3 regions of the Mesorhizobium sp. ES1-6 genome follow, and region 1 is predicted to be linked to each of the others. Evidence: riboswitches for the same ligand, from Rfam matches in the RefSeq annotation. Region 1 holds a riboswitch; each other region holds the start of a gene.
What was found. Region 1 has a riboswitch for cobalamin ahead of LB564_RS19530 (CbtB domain-containing protein). Riboswitches for the same ligand answer to the same signal wherever they lie in the genome.
Positions count from the first base shown of each region.

Region 2: another riboswitch for cobalamin. It lies ahead of LB564_RS23005 (DUF1636 family protein); the one in region 1 lies ahead of LB564_RS19530 (CbtB domain-containing protein).
Region 3: another riboswitch for cobalamin. It lies ahead of bluB (5,6-dimethylbenzimidazole synthase); the one in region 1 lies ahead of LB564_RS19530 (CbtB domain-containing protein).

Region 1 covers NZ_JAIUGU010000007.1:258,237-265,287, forward strand. Annotated here, with positions in the region: gene LB564_RS19520 (MFS transporter) at 1-848, shown strand, start outside; gene LB564_RS19525 (aromatic ring-hydroxylating oxygenase subunit alpha) at 899-2,065, opposite strand; cobalamin riboswitch at 2,209-2,408, shown strand; gene LB564_RS19530 (CbtB domain-containing protein) at 2,445-2,624, shown strand; gene LB564_RS19535 (CbtA family protein) at 2,640-3,443, shown strand; gene cobU (bifunctional adenosylcobinamide kinase/adenosylcobinamide-phosphate guanylyltransferase) at 3,436-3,951, shown strand; gene cobO (cob(I)yrinic acid a,c-diamide adenosyltransferase) at 3,953-4,582, shown strand; gene cbiB (adenosylcobinamide-phosphate synthase CbiB) at 4,579-5,553, opposite strand; gene cobD (threonine-phosphate decarboxylase CobD) at 5,552-6,565, shown strand; gene LB564_RS19560 (tyrosine phosphatase family protein) at 6,595-7,051, shown strand, end outside.
Region 2 covers NZ_JAIUGU010000010.1:164,183-171,233, forward strand. Annotated here, with positions in the region: gene LB564_RS22985 (DSD1 family PLP-dependent enzyme) at 1-654, shown strand, start outside; gene LB564_RS22990 (helix-turn-helix domain-containing GNAT family N-acetyltransferase) at 725-1,675, shown strand; gene LB564_RS22995 (antibiotic biosynthesis monooxygenase family protein) at 1,917-2,231, shown strand; gene LB564_RS23000 (AraC family transcriptional regulator) at 2,292-3,125, opposite strand; cobalamin riboswitch at 3,377-3,584, shown strand; gene LB564_RS23005 (DUF1636 family protein) at 3,725-4,087, shown strand; gene LB564_RS23010 (ABC transporter ATP-binding protein) at 4,084-4,872, shown strand; gene LB564_RS23015 (ABC transporter substrate-binding protein) at 4,917-5,864, shown strand; gene LB564_RS23020 (FecCD family ABC transporter permease) at 5,864-6,913, shown strand.
Region 3 covers NZ_JAIUGU010000004.1:45,757-52,807, forward strand. Annotated here, with positions in the region: gene dxs (1-deoxy-D-xylulose-5-phosphate synthase) at 1-1,711, opposite strand, end outside; gene LB564_RS12295 (pirin family protein) at 1,810-2,730, opposite strand; gene LB564_RS12300 (DUF2277 domain-containing protein) at 2,761-3,027, opposite strand; gene LB564_RS12305 (exodeoxyribonuclease VII small subunit) at 3,133-3,384, opposite strand; gene LB564_RS12310 (histone deacetylase family protein) at 3,388-4,314, opposite strand; cobalamin riboswitch at 4,434-4,622, shown strand; partial or broken gene bluB (5,6-dimethylbenzimidazole synthase) at 4,682-5,296, shown strand; gene LB564_RS12320 (hypothetical protein) at 5,416-6,399, opposite strand; gene LB564_RS12325 (TetR/AcrR family transcriptional regulator) at 6,490-7,051, opposite strand, start outside.

The sequences.
Region 1 (7,051 bases):
CCAGCGCGCTGTCGATCACCCTCAACCTCTACATCATGGACCACATCCGCAAGACCGATTTCATGCAGGCCGAATCGCTGCGCATGGCGTGGTCGATGGTTGCCTGGACCTGCGGGCCGACGCTCGGCATCTTTCTTTACGCGCATTTCGGCATCTACGCCGCGCATGGCGCGGTGGCCGTGTTCGCGATCGCCTTGCTGGCCCTGTTCTGGTTCTATCGGCTGAGCGACAACCCGTCGATCCGTCCGGGCAAGACGCGGCCGGCCAATCCGCTCGCCAATATCGGCCGTTTCGTCGCGCAGCCGAGACTGAGGTTGGCGTGGCTGATCGCCTTTGGCCGTTCCTGCTTCTGGACGACGTTCTTCGTCTACGGGCCGCTGTTCATGGTCATCACCGGGCAGGGCGAATTGGCTGGCGGCCTGCTGGTCTCGGCCGGCAACGCGCTCTTGTTCATGGCGATCTTCTGGGGCAAGGCGGGCAAGCGCTTCGGCGGCCGGCGGACGATGACATTTGCCTATTTCGCCATGTCGGCGGCGCTGCTGGCCGCCGGCACGATCGGAGCGGCAGCGCCGTTGCTGACCGGCGCCTTCCTGTTGTGCGGCGCCTTCTTCACCATCGCGCTCGACGCGCTGGGCTCGACCGCCTTCATGCGCTCGGTGCGCTCCTATGAGCGGGCGCAGATGGCGGCGGTCTACCGCACCTATCTCGACTTTTCCGAACTGACGCCGCCGCTGGTCTATTCGGTGGTGCTGGCCTTCTTCGGGTTAGGCTCGGTGTTCGTCACGCTCAGCCTGCTGGCGGCGTTTTGCGGCTTCATGACTTGGCGCTACCTGCCGAAATCCCTGTAGGCATGTCGATATTCAGCTGATGCCGGCCTGATCTGAAACCCAACCTACCCTCATGTCACCGCAACATGGCGCTCGCGCACCCAATTGTGGAAGCGGTGCAACTCATATTCCTCGGGCATCAGCACGCCGGCCGTATGACGCATCGAGCGCAAGCCCCTCTGGTTCACCTCGCAGATGGCGGCGTCCTCTTCCAGCACCTGTGTGCCGAAGGCGACGATGTTGTCGATGTCGGTCGCGGCCAACGCCTCGGGCGCGAACAGCCACTCCGCGACAAGCTCGGTCTGTTCGGGACCGAGCGGCACCAGGCGCACGGTCCTGACATAGTCGACATGGCCGACGATGAACATCGAAGGCAGGCTGGTGGCATAGGTCTGGCCGGCGCTGCGTTCAGCCGGCGTCAAGTCCGGGAAGACCGGCCCATGCGCCTGGCCATCGCGCGACCATGTCTGCGCGCCAGCACGCAAGCCGCCGGAAAATTCCGGCGCGTCATTGTCGGCGTGGCGCACCCATTCGGGGTCGTCATGCCGGCTCATCAGACCGCGGCCATAGATCGGCACCAGCCGCGACAGATCCCTGTGAACACCCGGGCAATGCAGGCACTCGTTGAAGTTCTCCCAAAAGATCTTCCAGTTGCAGTGCATCACCTTGCGCAGCACATGGCCTGAGACCAGCGATTCGAGCGGCCAGTTGCCCAGGTTGCCGGAAGCGGGATCGAAGGAGGATTGCGCCGAGCCGTCCGCGTCTTCCCGCAGATTGACGAAGACGAAACCCCGCCACACCGAGAGCGCGACGCGGTAGAGCGGGTGATCGGCCTTGTCGAAGCCGTCGGGCAGCGATTTCGACGGCACGCGCACAAGATCGCCGCGCAGCGAGTAGGACCAGGCGTGATAGGGGCAGGTGATCAGCCGTGCCTTCAGCCGGCCTTCGCTCTCCTGGCAAAGCTGCGAGCCGCGATGGCGGCAGGTGTTGTGGAAGGCGCGCAGCTCGCCAGTGTCGTCGCGCAGCACGAGGATGTCCTGCGTGCCGATGCGGAATCGGCGAAAGGCCAGCGGCTGGGCCAGATCGGCCTCGCGGCAGACCAGCAGCCAGCTTCTGTACCAGATCGCATCGAGATCAAGCTGATAGTTCTGCTGGTCCCAATATGCCGATGAGGGCAGCGTCGGCTCGGTTCGAGTCAGGCCGTTATAGGGATCGCGCTCGCTGGCATTGGGCTGCATGGCTGGCTTCCTGTGAGGGTTGCCAGCCGACACCCGGCCATGAAGTTTGTCAATCAGGGCGGGATGGGAACGGTTTTGCCGATACGACGCTCCTGCGCTGTCGGCTGTCGGAATTTGGTTTGCCGCGCGCGGCGAATTTCCCTATAGTCACCAACGTCGTCGGTTCCTTTTTTTGGAACCAAGAGGGAATGCGGTGCGGGCGAGGTTTCGCCCAATGCCGTGGCTGCCCCCGCAACTGTGTGCGGTAGTCCTCTCCATATGCCACTGAAGGTTTTTCTTCGGGAAGGTGGGGAAGGGCGCTGATCCGCGAGCCAGGAGACCTGCCGGCGGCGAAAAGACTGACTTCTATGCCCTCGGGTGGAGGGCGAAAGGACAAGACATGACCACTGCTACCGTCTCCCTCGGCGCCTCCGTCTCCTCGCAGTCGCGCTTCATGCAGCTCGCGCTCGCCGCGCTGCTCGGCATCTTCGTCGTCGGCTTCGTCGGCTTCTCGCATATCGACGCGGTCCACAACGCCGCCCACGACTACCGCCATTCGATGGCCTTTCCCTGCCACTGATAGGGATCTGACATCATGAACCTTTTTCGCAACGTCGTGTTCGTCGCGGCGATCGCGGGGCTCGTGGCCGGCGTCGTTCTCGCCTGCATGCAGGCCTATGCGACCGTTCCGCTGATCCTGAAAGCGGAAGTCTACGAACAGGCCGGCGGCGGCCATCACCATGACCATGGCGCGGCACCCGCCGCGACCGATACCAACGCCATGAGTACAATCGCCCCGGCAGGCAATGCCATGAGTTCGGCCGCGCCGGCGGCGGAAGCAGCCGCTCCGGCGGCGGAGGATGAAGGCTGGGCGCCGGCCGACGGCTTCGAGCGGTTCGCCTTCAGCGTGCTTGCCAACATCGTCACCGGCATCGGCTTCGCGCTGGTCCTGGTCGCGGTTTCGGAATTCGCCGGCGGCATCGGCACCTGGCGCCAAGGCGTGTTCTGGGGCCTGGCCGGCTTTGCCGTGTTCACGCTGGCGCCCGGCCTCGGCCTGCCGCCGGAACTGCCGGCAATGCCCGCGGCCGAACTGCTTCCGCGGCAGATCTGGTGGACCGCGACAGTCGTGGCGACCGCGATCGGCCTCGGCCTGATCGCCTTCCGCAAATCGCTGCCGCTGGCCATCCTTGCCGTCCTGCTGATCGTCGCGCCGCATATTGTCGGCGCGCCGCAGCCAGACAGTTTCGAGACACCGATCCCGGAGGGCCTGCATCATCAGTTCGTGGTGGCGGTGACGGTGACCAACCTGGTGTTCTGGCTTGTGCTCGGCGCGGTCGTCGGCGTGGTGCGTGGGCGCTTCACAGGCACGGCGACCGGTCTGCGCGACAGCTTTGCCTGATCTGGGCAAGCTGACCTTCATCATAGGTGGTGCGCGCTCAGGCAAGAGCGCGCACGCCGAAACCCTGGTGGCGGCATTGCCCTCGCCATGGGCCTATATCGCCACCGCGCAAGCTTACGATGACGAGATGCATGAGCGCATCGCGCTGCACCGCTCGCGGCGCGGCGAGGGCTGGCAGACCATCGACGCGCCGCTCGATCTTGCCGAAGCGCTTGAGGCGTTGCCGGACGGTCAGCCGGTGCTTGTCGACTGCCTGACGCTGTGGCTGACCAATCACATGCTGGCCGATCACGACGTCGACGCGGTTTGCCGACGGTTGGCGGACGTGCTGTCACGGCCGCGCGGGCCGTGGTTCGTGGTGTCGAACGAGGTCGGCCAAGGCATCGTGCCCGACAATGTACTGGCGCGGCGGTTTCGCGACGACGCCGGCCGGCTCAACCAGCGGGTCGCCGCGGTCGCCGATACGGTGCTGCTGATGGTGGCGGGACTACCGCTCAAGGTGAAGTGAAATGACTGACATCGACGACAAGGACGCCAAAGATCGGGATGAAGAACGCCATCGCGCCAAGATGGCCAAGCGCAAGGCCGTGCAGGACGCCGAGGTGGCGGGTAAGACGATCGAGAAAGGTCTGCTCATCGTCAACACCGGCCCCGGCAAGGGCAAGACCACGGCTGCCTTCGGTCTCGCGCTGCGCATGCTCGGCTACGGCAAGCGGGTCGGCGTCGTCCAGTTCATCAAGGGCAAATGGCACACCGGCGAGAAGGACGCTTTCGCCGCCTTCGGCGACCGCGTCGTCTGGCACGCGATGGGCGAGGGCTTCACCTGGGAAACGCAGGATCTGAAGCGCGACATCGCGGCCGCCGAGGCCGCCTGGGCCAAGGCGCTGGAATTGATCGACGATCCCTCGATCAGCCTCGTCGTGCTCGATGAACTCAACATCGCGCTGCGCTACGACTATCTCGATCTCGACAAGGTGGTGGGTGCGCTCAAGGTCCGCCGCGAGGGCCTGCATGTCGTCGTCACCGGCCGCAACGCCAAGCCGGCCTTGGTCGAGGCCGCTGATCTTGTCACCGAGATGGGACTGACGAAGCACCATTTTTCCGCTGGCGTAAAAGCGCAGCAGGGCATCGAGTTCTAGAACGCCATGACCGCGATCACCGCGACCAGGCCAAACAGGCCAATCAGCAAATAGTCGGCGACACGATAGAGTTGCAGCGCCCGCCTGATGTCGCCGCTGTCGACGTCGCGGCGGCCGCCTTCGCCCATGAAGATATCGTCGACCACGACGCCGCCATAGCTGCGCGGTCCGGCGAGCGCGAGGCCAAGCGCACCGGCCATGGCCGCTTCGGGCCAGCCGGCATTGGGCGAGCGGTGTTTTTTCGCGTCGCGCCATACCGCCTGCCAGGCATTGCCGGGGTCGGCATCCTTGACCAGGAAAGCCGCCAGCACGATCAGCAGCGCCGTCAGCCGTGATGCCGGCAGGTTGATCCAATCGTCGAAGCGCGCCGCCGCCCAGCCGAACGCCTCATGGCGCGGAGTGCGGTGGCCGATCATCGAATCGGCGGTGTTGGCGGCTTTGTAGGCAGCACCGCCAGCAAGGCCACCGACACCGGTCCAGAAGGCAGGGGCGACGATGCCGTCGGAGAAATTCTCCGCCAGGCTCTCGATCGCCGCGCGGCAGACGCCGGCGCGGTCCAGCGTTTCGGGATCGCGGCCAACGATCCGCGACACGGCGGCCCGGCCCATATCGAGTCCGCCACTGTCGAGCGCGTCGGCGACGGCTTCGACATGTTCATAGAGGCTCTTCTGCGACAGAAGCGATGTCGCCAGAAAGACGGCAATGATCAATCCCAAGGGGACGAACCAGAGCAGGACAAGCTGTAGGCAAAGACCAATCACCGCCGGCACCAGCACGATGACCAGAAGCGCCTGGACACCACGTTGGCGACGCAGCGCGTCGGGATCAGTGGCGCGGTTGAGCCTGACATCGAGAAAGGATATCAGCCTGCCGAACCATGTTACGGGATGGCCGATGGCGCGAAACAGCCAGTCTGGATAACCCAGGACGAGTTCGACGGCCAATGACAGGAAAGCGATCAGAACTGACATGAAGCTTCTTGAAGGAGCGGTGGACCATGGGGGAAGTCTTGGCCGGGCAAGGGCGCTTTTCCCCAATGCCGTGCTGCCTTTCGTCGACCTCTCGACCGGTATCAATCCGCACTCCTACCCGCTTTTCGACCTGCCCGCCACCTCCCTGTGGCGATTGCCGGAGGCCGCGCGCAGCGTTGAGCTAATAGAGATCGCGGCCAGCACCTATGGCGCGCCTTCCCCAGACAACGTCGTGGCGGCGCCTGGCACGCAGATTCTGCTGCCGCGCGTGGCATCGCTGGTGCGGCCCGGAAAGGCATTGGTGCTGGGGCCGACCTATGCCGAACATGCGCGAGCCGCGGCGATTGCCGGGCACGAGGTGGCCGAGGTCGGCGATCTCGCGACGCTTGTCGACGCCGATCTCGCCATCATCGTCAATCCGAACAATCCGGATGGGCGCGTCATCGAACGTGACCGGCTGCTGACGCTGGCCGCCAAACTGCGCGCCAAGGGCGGGCTGCTGGTCGTCGACGAGGCGTTCATGGATGTCGGCCCGCGCGAACACAGTCTCGCCGGCGACGTCCCCGAGGGCGGCATCGTCGTGTTGCGTTCATTCGGAAAGTTCTTTGGCCTGGCCGGGTTGCGGCTTGGGTTCGCGCTTGCCGATGCGCCGACTGTCGAGCGGCTGGAGACACAATTCGGGCCGTGGGCCGTCGCCGGGCCGGCGTTGGAATACGGCATCCGCGCGCTTGCCGATATCGACTGGCAGGATGCGATGCGGGCGTCGCTGGCGGATGCGGCGGCGCGGCTCGACGCGTTGTTCGGCCGCTTTGGCGCGCCTGTTGTGGGTGGCACCACATTGTTCCGCTATCTCAGCCTGCCCGATGCCGACGGCCTGTTTTCCGCGCTTGGCGAGAGCGGCATCCTGCTTCGGCATTTTGCCGATCGGCCTGATGTCTTGCGCGCTGGTCTGCCGGGGAGTCAGGGGGAATGGCAGCGGCTCGAATCCGCCCTTGCCGAATGGGCGTTGTAGCGCGAGAATCGATCGAAGGGTTCAAAACGATGATCCATGTCTGCTCGCTGGCGAAGATCGATGAAACCGTGGCAAGGACCGGTGCCGGCCACATGCTGTCGCTGCTCTCTGTCGGGACCGATGTGACGCGTCCGGCCTCGATCCCGAGGGAAAACCATCTCCATCTGGTCATGCATGACATCGCGGTCGCGCAGGACGGCATGACCATGCCTGGCGAGGAGCATGTTCGCAATTTGCTCGACTTCGCGCGCCGCTGGGACCGGGCCAGGCCGATGGTCGTGCATTGCTACGCCGGCATCAGCCGCTCAACGGCGTCGGCCTACATCATTGCCGCCGCACTGGCGCCGAAACGCGACGAGGCCGAACTGGCCCGAACGCTGCGGGCGCTGTCCCCCTCGGCGACACCCAATCCACGGCTGATCGCGGTGGCGGACACGTTGCTCGAGCGCAATGGCCGCATGGTCGAGGCGATCCAGTCTATCGGGC
Region 2 (7,051 bases), on a different contig from region 1:
TTGAAATTGCTGCCGACCCACAAAGGGCTGCGCTGCGAAGGCGTCATGGCCTATGAGGCGCATGCGCCGCACATACCGGGCCTGTTCGGCGGGCCGGCCAAGGCGTTGGTGCAAGCCTCGGAACGAGTTGCGGCTTTCGTGGCGCGCCTCGGCGCCGACCAGCGAAGCATTCTCAACATTGGCGGCAGCAAGACCGCGCTGCTTCATCATGGCGGTACCGCCAATGAAGTGTCGATGGGCTCTGCCTTCGTGCTGCCTGGCGATTTCGACACGCCAGGCCTCGATGGCTTTCAGCCGGCCGCCTTCATCGCGACGCCGATCCTGAAAGTGGTCGAGCCGATGCTGCCCGGCCCACCGGCGGTCTCGCGCCTGCTGCAGGCGCTCGGCCGGTTTCCCCGCAAGGGCTGCTACCTCTATGGCGGCAAATGGATGGCCGAGCCGGTGTTTCCCGAGGGCATGAAGACGAACGGCCTGCTCGGCCTGTCCTCCAACCAGCAATTCATGGGCCTGCCAACCGACTCGACCGCAAAGCCCGACGACTACGCTTTCCTGCGGCCGACGCAGAGCGAGGCCGTGCTGCAGCAGTTCGGGCCGATCGCGGTTCTTTCCCGTGGCAAGATCGTGGATCGCTGGCCGGTATTGCCGATGATGTGATGGGGCAGACCGTCTCTAATAGTTGACTGCGTCAACTAAATGGGCGATCGTGTTTGGACAGGAGATGTCCATGACCATTCACCATCAGCCCGACAACGCTGCGCCCAACAAGGATCGGATCGATGCGGTTCGGGCCTTCAACCGGTTCTACACGCGTCAGATCGGGCTGCTCGACGAAGGGCTGCTGAAGAGCGCCTTCTCGTTGACCGAGGCGCGGGTGCTGTACGAGCTGGCGCATCGTGACGGACTGACCGCGACCGACCTCGGGCGCGATCTCGGCCTCGATGCCGGTTATGTCAGCCGTTTGCTGAAGAAGTTCGAGCGCCTTCACCTCATCTCCAGGGCCACCCTTGCTTCGGACGCGCGGCAGTCGACGATCGCGCTGACGCCGGCGGGCAGGAACGCCTTCGCGCCGCTGAACAAGGATTCGCACGACCAGGTCGCGGCGCTGCTCGATCGGCTGCCTGCCTCGGAGCAAGACCGGCTGGTCAAGTCCATGCGCACGGTACAGCGACTGCTGGATGACGGTGCCGAGCCGAAAATCCCTTACCTGCTGCGGCCGCCGCAGGTCGGCGACATCGGCTGGATCACCCGCCGGCAAGGGATGCTCTACGCCCAGGACTATGGCTGGGACGAAACCTATGAAGCGCTGGTCGCCGAAATCCTGGCCAATTTCGTAAAATCCTACGATCCGAAATGGGAGCGCGGCTGGATCGCCGAACGGGAAGGCGAGGTCGTCGGCTCGGTCTTCGTCGTGCGCAAGTCCGACCAGGTGGCCAAGCTGCGGCTCCTTTATGTCGAACCTTCGGCGCGGGGCCTCGGCATCGGCAAGCGCCTGGTCGAGGAATGCATCGGCTTTGCCCGCGCCAGGGGTTACAAGACGCTGACCTTATGGACCAACGACATTCTGACCGCCGCCCGGCACATCTACCAGGCAGCGGGTTTCAGGCTGACCGAGGAAGAACCCCACCATTCCTTCGGCAAGGATCTGGTTGGCCAGAACTGGGATCTCGATCTCTAGCGAGCTGTCCGGCAATGCCCGGTTGCTGGCGGTTTGCGCCAATGGTATCGAATACGGGTCGAAAAGGACCCTGGAGCGGCAAACGGTAAGCCCGCTCCCTTCCGTCAGATGGAAGCTCCGTTCCCATCCAGAATGGGAACCCACGGCAAGCCACGGCGTGCTTTGACGCCGGGCTTGGCGTTCGGGGTCCCGCCGATCGGCGTTCCTTCGTGTGCCAGGCGCCAACGAAGGAGAAGAGACAATGCCCATCATTCGCGCCGACACCGGCGTCATCACCCAGATCAACGTCTTCACCGTGCCCGAGGGCGGACAGCAGGCGCTGATCGACCTTTTGCGGGAGGCGGCAATGAGTTGTCGTGGCATTCCCGGCTGGATGTCGGCCAGCCTGCACAGGGAACTCGACGGCACACGCGTCGTCAACTATGCGCAGGCGCGGGATCAGGCGGCCATGCGGCGCGTCTTCGAGCATCTGCGGACGAGCGGTTTCCTCGATCGCAACCAGGCTCTGGGGCAGGCCCATCCCGGCCTCTATGAGGTCGCGCTCACCGTGGAATAGGCGAGCCGGCGGGCCGCGCCTCGGCTGCTGCCGGGGCGTGGCCCATTCGGCATCCAGCCCCTATGATTTGACCGGCACCCAGATCTCCAGCCCACCATTGCCGGTGCGGGCGTCGAATTCAGGGCCATAGCGCTCGAATTCCGGCGCGTCGGCGATTTCATGGCCTGAGGCGGGCAGCCAGCTGTTCCAGATCGTGTTGATCGTACGCCGGATGGTCGAGATGTGCTCGCGATGCGTGAACACGGCATATTTCTGTGCCGGCACCCGCACCCGGTAGAATTCCTTCGGCAGATCCGCGAAGTCGCGCACCTCGACGCCGACGACATAGTCGAAATTGCCGGCATCGTCGCCATTGAGGCAGACGCCGTAGAAAACGCCTGAAATCTCGCCTTGTATGTTACCGATGTATGGAGCGAAGCGCTGCCACTGCATCGGAATCCCGGCACTGGATTCGCAGCTGTAGCGCTCGCCGAGCCCGGCGACGAGGAAGGGCCGGCTGGTCTCGAAGCGCGGCGGCTGGAGTGTGGTGAGAAGTGAACTGTCCATCAGGATAGGCTCCACGAGGTCGAGGGACTTGGTCGAGCCTTGCGCGCGCACCAGTTCCGGCGTGGTGCCGAACTGGTCGCGGAAGGCACGGGTGAAAGCCTCATGCGAGTTGTAGCTGGCTTCGAGCGCGATGCTGAGAATGTCGGGCGCTCCGCCAGCCAGCTTGCGCGCCGCCTCGGTCAGCCGGCGCGAGCGCATGTAGCCCATGACGGAGCGACCGGTGGCGGCGCCGAAGGCGCGCGTCACATGAAAGCGCGACACGCCACTGCTTTGCGCGACGTCGTCGAGCGTAACGACGTCAGGCAGATGGCTTTCGACAAACCATAGCGCTTTCTCGGTCGGGTTCATGTGCTCCTCGCATTTGGCATCCGCATCCTGGCGCCTCGCAGCCCGCCCAGTTTGATCGAAATTGCGCATGGCGCAAATGGGCAAGCGGTCGCGCGTTCTCATTGGGTGCCTGCTGTGATCGGCTCGGATGGCCGTGTCGGCAAGGTACCGTCGAACAGCACGGTGATGGCCGTGTCGGCAGCGATTGACTGAGTGCATGTATTGTTATAACAGAACATAATGATCGTCTTGCCTCGGCGCCGCTCGCGGCCTAGGCTGCGACTCGTGATGGTCCCCGAGCCGAAAGGCGAGGGGTGAAAAGGGAACGCGGTGGGATCCGATTTGGGTCGAGGCCGCGGCTGCCCCCGCAACTGTAAGCGGCGAGCAAGATCCGGAACGCCACTGGCCGGCAAGGCTGGGAAGGCAGGATTGCGCGGAGACCCGTGAGCCAGGAGACCTGCCATCACCGAGTTGACCGGACGGGGTGTGCCGGGAGGAAACGTGGACATCGGTCTTGTCGGCCGGTCGACCAACATCCTTCCGTCGCCAGTTGTGAAAGTGACGGGACGTTGTACGGCGCAATCGATCGTATTCACCGCACCCAAAGGCACCAGATCATCGTGTGCACGCTTTGCCGCGACGTGCCGACCGGCGTCAGGTCTGGCGAAGCTCTGTGCGCCGAATTGCGCTCCCGTCTCTCGGCCCAGCCTGACCTGATGCGTGATTTCACGGTCGAGGGCGTGGCTTGCATGGCGGGATGCGCGCGCCCCCTGGCAGTGGCCTTCCAGGCGCCGGGCAAAGCCGCCTATCTCTTCGGCTCGATCGATGCAGAGGCCGACGCTGGCGATCTCGTGCGGTTTGCCAGGCTCTACGCTTCGCTTGCCGACGGCTGGTGCAATTCCGGACAACGTCCGCCGCGCCTGGCCGGCAAGACGCTGGCCCGCATCCCGGCACCGGGCAAGCCGGCGGATGGCAATCGATGACAACGCCGCTTCTCGATGCGCGCGACCTGAGCGCGACGGCGAATGGCCGGACTCTGGTCGATGCCGTCAGCCTGTCGGTGACATCAGGCGACCGCCTCGCCATCATTGGTCCCAACGGCGCCGGCAAGACCACGCTGCTGCGCATGTTGTCCGGCATGCTAAGGCCAAGTTCGGGCGAGGTGAGGCTTGGCGGGCGACGCCTGGACAGGATTTCGCCGGCCGAGCGGGCCCTGCATATCGCCGTCGTCGGCCAGACCGACCAGCCGGATCCGCGTCTGGCGGTGATCGACTATGTCGAGCTCGGCCGCGTCCCGCATGCCGGCCTGGGGCGCCGGGGCGAGGAGCGCGACATTGTCGTGGACGCGCTGCGCCGGACGGGCCTGTTGCCGCTGCTCGGCCGCACCATCGGCTCGCTGTCGGGTGGCGAACGCCAGCGCGCCCAGCTTGCCCGAGCCATCGCGCAGGTGCCCAAGATCCTGTTTCTCGACGAACCGACCAACCACCTCGACCCGCGCGCTCGCGCGCAACTGCTCGAACTGGTGGCCGGCTTGGGCATGACGGTGATCGCCGTGCTGCACGATCTGACGCTGGTGGCGCCCTTTGCCACCAAGGTCGCGGTGATGAATGAGGCGCGGCTGCAGGCTCTGGCGCCGCCGCACGAGGCGCTGACCCAGCAGCTGATCCGCGAGATTTTCGGCGTCGACGTGTTCCGCCTGCGCCATCCCACCGAGGATCGCGAGCTGACGGTGTTCGAGCTCCCGAACCGCGCCGCGCCGCCATCCTGATCGCCCTCTCATCATCCGATACGGTTCAACCAAGGAGCAAATCCGTGAAACGCCTTGCCATCTCGCTCGTCCTCTCGCTGCTCGCCTCGACGGCCTTCGCCTTCCCCGTCACCGTCGACAGCTGCGGCAACCCGCTGACTTTCGACGCTCCACCGAAGCGTGCGGTCATCCATGATCTCAACATGGCCGAGATGGCCTTCGCGCTGAAACTGCAGCCCTCGATCGTCGGCCTGACGGGAATCACCGGATGGTACAAGGTCGGCCCCGAATTCAAGGCAGAACAGGGTTCCATCCCAGAACTGGCGCCGAAATATCCAACGCTGGAGAATCTCGTCGCGGTCGAGCCCGATTTCTTCTTCGCCGGCTGGTACTACGGTATGAAGCCCGGCGGCGACGTGACCCCCGACACGCTCGCACCGCATGGCATCAAGACGCTGGTGCTGACCGAAAGCTGCGTCCATCTCGACAAGAGCCGCCCGGCCGCCTCCATGGACCTGCTTTATGGCGACGTCGAAAAGCTGGGCAAGATTTTCGGCAAGGAGCCGGAAGCGGACAAGCTCGTCGCCGGCTGGAGAGCGCAGCTCGCCGATATCACCGCCAAGGTTGGTGATCGCAAGGGAACACGCGTGTTCCTCTACGATTCCGGCGAGGACAAGCCGTTCACAGCCGGAAAATTCGCCATCCCCAGCGCCATGATATCGGCCGCCGGCGGCGACAACATCATGGCCGACATGGAAACCAGTTGGGGCAACACGGACTGGGAGACGGTGGCGGCGCGCAATCCGCAATTCCTCATCCTGCTCGATTATCAGGACGGCGGCGGCTACAGGAAACTGCTCGATTTCCTGAAGGCGCACCCGGCAATGAAAGAGACGGACGCGGTCAAGAACGAGCGTTTCGTCGCCCTTCGTTATGCCGAGCTGACGCCGGGACCAGCGAACATCGAAGCCATCGGCAAGATCGCCAGGGCGATGCATCCGGAAGCGTTCTGATGCATCTTGCCCGAGAGCAAAAACCGGTCGCGCTTTCAGGGCACAGCGCCTTCACGCTGGCCATGGCGGTGGGCACGGTGGCGCTCGTCGCTCTCGCGGTGCTGTCGATCGCCTACGGCTCGACGCTGATACCTCTGGGCGATGTCATCGCCGCGCTTGGCCGTGCCATCGGGTTGGACGAGCCGCGAATATCGGGCCCGGTCGGCAAGATCGTCGTCGATCTGCGGCTGCCGCGGACGATCCTGGCGATCTGTGTCGGCGGCGGACTGGGCATTGTCGGCGCCTTGCTGCAGACGGTGACCCGCAACGATCTTGCCGATCCCTTCCTGTTCGGCCTGTCTTCGGGGGCCGCCGCCGGCGCGGTTTCCGTCATCACCGTCTTCGGTGACAGTTTCGGTATCTGGACCCTGCCGGTCGCCGCCTTTACCGGGGGCATACTGGCCGCATGCATCGTGCTTTTGCTGGTCGCGCGGGTCAGGGGGCAGGGCCCGGAACGGCTGATCCTCGCCGGCCTTGCCGTCTCCTTCATGTTCACCGCCCTGACCAATTATCTGGTCTTTGCCGGCGACCAGCGCGCGGCCCATTCGGTGCTGTTCTGGACGATGGGCGGGCTCGGCCTGGCGCGCTGGGACAATGTCTGGTTGGGGGCGGTGGGCGCGGGCACGATCGCGGCCTACGGGCTGTGGAACCACCGTAGGCTGGATGCATTCCTCGCCGGTGAAAGTGCGGCCGAAAGTCTTGGCGTGCCGGTGGCGCGCATGCGCAGGGCGACATTTCTCGTCGCCGCCTTCTCCACGGCAATCCTCGTCTCGGTCGCCGGCGTCATCGGCTTTGTCGGCCTGATGATCCCGCATCTGGCGCGGCCGCTGGCCGGTCCCTTGCATCTTCGCCTGATCGCTAGCTGCGCGCTGTTCGGGGCGGTGCTCTTGCTGGCAGGCGATCTTCTGGCGCGGACCCTGCTGCCGCCGCAGGAACTGCCGATCGGCATCATCACCAGCTCGCTCGGCGCATTCTTCGTCGTCACCATGGTCGTTCGAAACCGCCTTTGAAGCGGCTCCTTGTGCCGCTGCAAGCGGGGTTTCGGGTGGGCACGACGTTCACCTGCCGCTAACCAGGATAGCGTTGCGCGCCTGTCCTGCGGATTTTTGCCGGCTTTCATCGCGCTATGGTATCTTGAATAGTAAGCA
Region 3 (7,051 bases), on a different contig from region 1:
AGCCGCCTATGGCGCCCTCCTCGACTGTCACCAGCACCTCGTGCGAGCGGGCCAGCCGGCGGATCAGGTCCTCATCGAGCGGCTTGGCGAAGCGGGCATCGGCGACGGTGGTGGAAAGACCGGCCGCGCCGAGTTCTTCCGCCGCGACAAGACAATCCTGCAGGCGCGTGCCGAAGGACAGAAGCGCCACCTTGGTGCCCTCCCTGACGATGCGGCCCTTGCCGATCTCGAGCATGACGCCACGCTCCGGCATGTCGACGCCGACGCCATTGCCGCGCGGATAGCGGAAGGCGATCGGCCCGTCGTCATAGCTGGCGGCGGTGCGCACCATGTGGCGCAGTTCCGCCTCGTCGGCCGCAGCCATAACGACGAAGCCCGGCAGGCTAGCCAGGAAGGTGGTGTCGAAGGCGCCGCAATGGGTGGCACCGTCGGCGCCGACGAAGCCGGCGCGGTCGATGGGGAAACGCACCGGCAGTTTCTGGATCGCGACGTCATGGACGACCTGGTCGTAGGCGCGCTGCAGGAAGGTCGAATAGATCGCCGCGAAGGGCTTATAGCCTTCCGTCGCCAGACCTGCGGCGAAGGTCACAGCATGCTGTTCGGCGATGCCGACATCGAAGGTTCTGGTCGGAAACACCTCGCCGAACAGGTCGAGGCCGGTACCGGTCGGCATGGCGGCGGTGACGGCCACGATGCGGTCGTCCTCGCGGCCCTCCTGGATCAGGCTTTCGGCGAACACCTTGGTGTAGCCGGGAGCATTGGCCGGCGCCTTGGCCTGCGCGCCGGTGATGACGTCGAACTTGTTGACACCGTGGTATTTGTCGGCGGCGGCTTCCGCCGGCGCATAGCCCTTGCCCTTCTGGGTGACGACATGGATCAGGACGGGGCCCTTGCCGTTGTCGCGAACGTTCTTCAGCACCGGGATCAGGTGCTCCAGATTGTGCCCGTCGATCGGGCCGATATGGTAGAAGCCGAGTTCCTCGAATAAAGTGCCGCCGGTGACGTAACCGCGCGCATGCTCGACCGCCCGGGTGATGGCGCGATCGGCGCGCTTGCCGAGATAAGAGGTCAGCTTCTTGCCGAAATCGCGCAGGCCGACATAGGCCTTGCCGGAGGCGAGCCGCGCCAGATAGGCGCTCATGGCGCCGGTCGGTGGGGCGATCGACATGTCATTGTCGTTGAGGATGACGATGAGCCTGGCATCGAGCGCGCCGGCATTGTTCATCGCTTCATAGGCCATGCCGGCCGACATGGCGCCATCGCCGATGACGGCGATGACATTGTTGCGGCCGCCGGAGAGGTCTCGGGCGGCGGCCATGCCCAACCCCGCCGATATTGATGTCGAAGAGTGGGCAGCGCCGAAGGGGTCGTACTCACTTTCGGCGCGGCGAGTGAAGCCCGACAGGCCACCTTCCTGGCGCAAGGTGCGGATCCGGTCCCGCCGGCCGGTCAGGATCTTGTGCGGATAGGCCTGGTGGCCGACATCCCAGATCAGCCGGTCGTCGGGCGTGTTGAAGACATAATGCAGCGCCACCGTAAGTTCGACCACGCCGAGGCCGGCACCCAGATGGCCGCCGGTGCGGGAGACCGCGTCGACCAGTTCGGCCCGAAGCTCGGATGCCAGTTGCGGCAATTCGCCCTCGGCCAGCGTGCGCAGGTCGGCCGGCACGCGGACCTTGTCGAGAAGCGGCGTATGCGGCGTTGCGTTCACGGGTGCTCTGGCTTTCTGTTCATCGGCGGGATAGGCCGCCGTCCGGCGAAAGTAAATGCGAGTCGGTGACGCGGACCGTCAGCCTCTCACCGACCCGCTCAGCCTTCCGGCAGCGGAATGAACTCCTGCTCGTCGCCAGGAACGATATCGAAGCGGCCGGTCTTCCATTCCTGCTTGGCCTGCTCGATGCGCTCCTTGGACGAGGAAACGAAATTCCACCAGATGTAGCGCTTCGAACCGAGCGAGGCGCCGCCGAACAGCATGAAATGCGCCCCGGTCAGCGATGATATGACGATCTCGTCGCCGGGGCGGAACACCAGCAGCCGTTCCGACGGAAAGACGTCGCCCGAAATCGAGACCTCGCCCTCCAGCGTATAGATGGCGCGCTCTTCGGCGTCGGCCGGGATTTTGACGCTCGCGTCGGGCGCCAGCCGCAAATCGGCGTAGAGCGTTTCGGAATCCGCCCGCACCGGAGACCGCAACCCCTGGAAATCGCCGATGACGACGCGGCCGCTGACGCCTTCGGCGTCGATTTCGGGAAGTCGAAGCGCAGCGGTGTTCTCGAACACCGGTGCGACCTCTTCCTTGCCGTCGGGCAGCGCCAGCCAGGTCTGCAGGCCGGAGATCGACATTGGCGCGCCGCGCAGTTCCTGCGGCGTTCGCTCGGAATGGACGATGCCGCGACCAGCCGTCATCAGGTTCACGTCACCGGGCTCGATGACCATTTCGGTGCCGAGCGAATCGCGGTGCCTGATCCTGCCGTCGAACAGATAGGTCACGGTCGAGAGGCCGATATGCGGATGCGGACGGACATCGAGCGCCTGGCCCGCCCGCAGGATGGCCGGGCCCATGCGGTCGAAAAAGATGAATGGCCCGACCAGCCTTCTCTTGGCGGTCGGCAAGGCGCGGCGCACCTCGAAGCCGCCAATATCCTTGGCGTTGGGGATGACCATCAGCTCGATCTGGTCGCTGGCAAAGGCATCACCGGCTTCAGGATCTTTACCGGGAAAGAAGCTCATGAACTCTCCTTGTCAGCGGCCTTGGCCGCGTCAGGCAAACCGGATAGCCGCCTTCGCCCGCAATTTGGCCGCCACCTCTTCCCGGTTGCGCGGATGCTGGTGGGTCTCGAGCGTATCAAGCAGCTCGCGTGCCGCCGCCGCGATAGCCTCGACCGCGTGATCGAACGCATGCTGGTTCTTGGCGGACGGCCGCGTCGTCCCGCTCAGCTTGCGGACAAACTGGAGCGCCGCGTCGCGGACTTCGTCATTGGTTGCCGGCGGATCAAAATTGAACAGGGTCTTGATGTTTCTGCACATCGTTTCCAAACCTCCTCTGGAGCCTTTTCAATCGGGACGAGCCTTATCCTCATTCATGATCGTGTCCAAAAGCCGGTGAGGCAAGCGCGTCGTTGGCGACCGGCCTCAGTCCGCGTCGAGCGGCTCGGTTCCGACCGGCTTGCCGTCGCGTGACAGCCTGATCTTCTCGACCTTGTCCTCGGCAGCCTTCAGCAGTCGGTCGCAATGCGCCTTCAGCGCCTCACCGCGCTCGTAGATGCGGATCGACTGGTCGAGCGGCACATCGCCACGCTCCAGATCATCGACGATCTTCTCCAGCGCGTCGAGCGCCTGTTCGAAGCTCATCGCCTTGACGTCTTCGTTGATCTCACCGCTCATCATTCATCCTTTCATCAGTCGCCCGACATGGGCGGCGACCGAAAATGCCAATCCCTGCAGATCGTAGCCGCCCTCGAGCAGGCTGACGAGCCGGTTGCCGCTGTGGCGAGCGGCGCGCTGCATGAGCTGGCCCGTCGCCCAGTCGAAATCGTCCTCGGTCAGATTGATCTCGGCCAGGGGATCGCGATGATGCGCGTCGAAGCCGGCCGAAATGATGATCAGGTCGGGCGCGAAATTGTCGATCGACGGCAGCACGCGCGACAGGAAGGCGTCGCGAAACACCTCGCTGCCGGTTTGCGGCGCCAGTGGCGCGTTGACGATGTTCCCGGCGCCGGTCTCGGTCTTCGCGCCGGTGCCGGGGTAGAGCGGCATCTGGTGCGTCGAGCAATAGAGCACCGAGGGGTCGTCCCAGAAAATATCCTGCGTGCCGTTGCCGTGATGCACGTCCCAGTCGACGACGGCGACACGTTCGGCGCCATGCTTCTTCTGCGCATAGCGGGCAGCGATCGCCGCTGTGTTGAAGAAGCAGAAGCCCATCGCCGTGGTCTTTTCGGCGTGATGGCCGGGCGGTCGGGCCGCGACGAAGACATTGTCGGCACAGCCCGCGAAGACGTCGTCGACGGCGGCGTTGGCGGCACCGATCGCGGTGATGACCGCCTGCCAGCTTTTCGGGCTGGCGGTGGTGTCGGCATCGATGCGGGCTATGCCCTCGTCGGGGATGGCGGCGCGGACACGCGCGACGAAATCGGCGGGATGCGCGTAGAGGATGGTCGCCTCGTCACCTTCCGGCGCCTGCACCCGGTCGAGCGCGGCGAAAGCTTCGTCGTCGAGCACGCGCTCGATGGCGCGCAGGCGATCCGGCCGCTCGGGGTGACCGGGCGGGGTGATGTGTTCGAGAAAGATCGGGTGTGTATAGAGACGGGTGACCATGTCCCCTATCTAGTGCCCCGGCGCCCCAATGACCATGCGCCGCGCTTTGATCGCTGGGGAAAATCACGTCCGCGTCTCGTAGTGTCGCTACGGGCATTGGCGTCGCCGGCACTTCGGCGTAAGGTGGGGACCTGCCTGGTGCCCGCCGGTCTGTTTGTGGCGGGAGAATCGGGAACACGGTTGAATTCCGTGGCGTGCCCAACGCTGTAAGGGGGACCGCGCCGGTAAATGCCACTGTCGATGACGGGAAGGCACCGGAGGCGGGTTGATCCCGAGCCAGAAGACCGGCCTGGCAGGCATCGATATCCGCATGGTCAGGCGGATATCAGGGATTGCAATCGCAAGGGGACACGCGATGCCGGAAGCCATGACCGCTCCTGTCGGCGACGGATTCGATCAGAAAGCGCGCGACGCGGTTTATCGCGCCATGTTCACGCGGCGCGACGTCCGCAGCCATTTTACATCGGAGGCGATCGATGACGACGTCCTGGCGCGGTTGCTGCTTGCCGCCCATCACGCCCCGTCGGTCGGCTTCATGCAGCCCTGGAACTTCATCGTCATCCGCGACCGGCAGCGGCGGGCTGAGGTGCGCGACCTGTTCCTGGCCGCACGAGAACAGGAATTGCCGGCGATCGAAAAAGAAAGGCGGGCGCTCTACCGCAAGCTCAAGCTCGAAGGCATTTGCGAAAGCGCGCTCAACATCTGCATCACCTGCGACCGCGAACGCTCGAAAGGCTCGCCGCTTGGACGATGGCACAATCCGGAAATGGATCTCTTCAGCACGGTCTGCGCGGTGCAGAATTTCTGGCTGGCGGCACGTGCCGAGGGTGTTGGCGTCGGCTGGGTCAGCATCATCGAGGCCGAGGCGCTGAAACGGCTGCTGGCCATTCCCGACCATGTAACGCCGATTGCCTATCTCTGCGTGGGCCGTGTCTCGGAGTTCGCACCGAAACCGGATCTTGAAACGCATGGCTGGGGACGACGGTTGCCGCTGCCCGACCTGATCATGAGCGAGACGTTTTGCGGCCAGGGAGAGGCACCGCTCAAATCGGCGGTGGCGCGCCTCAACATCCCCGACATTGCGCCCGCGAGTCCCGCCGATCAGCGCGTCGCGCCGGCCGTGCCCCAGCGCGAGCCGCCGAAGGTGGAGAGCGCCTTGTCCTTCAGTTCCCTGAACTTCGACGAGGCTTCGGCCAGCCTGGCATCCCAGGCGGCATCGGGCACCTGGCCTTCGATGGTCTTGAAATAGACCTGCATCAGGCAAGCGATGGCAAAGGGCTCGATGAAAGCCGCCTTGAAGGCCCAGGCAAAGACGATGGCCAGCACGAAGGCCCAACCGGCGAGTTGCCCGGGCATGACGTAGAGAATGGCGGCGGCCGGCGCCAGCATCAGCAGGAAGATCACAAACGACACGCCCCACATGATGACCGCTAGCCAGACGGCGTTCTTGACCATGGTCTTGCCGTTCTGGGCGTAGAGCACGACGCCTTGGCGCGCGGTTTCGAAGGGCGAGGACGAGTTGATGCGAATGTTGTAGCCGAGGATGATCTCGTCGACATAGGTCAGCGACAGGCGGATCACCGTGTTGAGGAAGGCGACCAGGCCGCTGAGGCCAGGAATGGGCAGGAAGGGGGCGACGCCGCCGAGCAGGCCGGTGATGGCGCGGATGGCGCCCTTGACCAGCTGGTCGACGACGAAAAGGATGTTCGCTTCGGCAAAACGCTCGGTCACGACCTGCTTTGCGTAGGCGATCTGGTTCTGGCCGTCGGGAACGTCATGACCGTCGATGAGATGCACCATGACGGCGATGTGGCCGGCCTTGACGACATAAAGGATGTATTCGCGCAGCCAGTAGACGGCGATCGAGACGACGCCAAAGCCGACCACGCCGCCCCACAGGGCAAAGGACAACGGGCCGTCCGGATCGGTGGAGATATGGCCGACGCCATAACCGACCGAGGCACCGGTGCCGGTGGCCATGATGTAGGCCAGCGTGATGCCGAAATAGACGATCATGCGAAAGACAATGAAGGGCCAGGTCCGCACCATGATGGACACCGACCTGCCGATATCAAAATCCCACATGCCCGATTCTCCCCCTCAGAGATGGCTGGGGGAGGATGCGCTCAAACCGGCTGTTGTCAATTGCGGGCGGTGGCGTCCCGCCATGGCGGTTCAGCTTGACCGCGCTTGCGGCTTTTTCAGCAGGCCTTCGAGCAATTGCTTGAACGCCGCCACAACCATCCTCGACGTCGCCTCGGGATCCTTCGCATTGGCGATGCGCTGCGCGGCCTGACTGCTCGCCCCGTTGATCAGCCGCGCTGCCGACTCCGGGTCGACACCGGGGACGACCACCCCTTCCCCCTGCAGCGCGATTAGATGATCGGTCATTGAACCGACACATGCACTGGCATTCGACCATTGCGCCGGGTCGCCCAGCACGGCCGGGCCATCCCGGAACATGATGCGCTGGATTTCCGGCTCCAGCGCCATTTCGATATAGGTCGTGCATTCGTCGACGAAATGCTGCCAGCGGGTCGGCGCCCTTGACGCAACCTCATTCACCCGGGCGGCCATTTCCGCGTCGATTTCAGCGATAACCGCCTCCAGCAGGCCCTTCTTGTCGCCGAAGTGATGATAGAGGGCGCCGCGAGTCAGCCCGGCCGATGCGGTGAAATCGTCCATCGACGCTTCGGAATAGCCGATAGTGCCGAAAGCCTGACGCGCCGCGGCGATC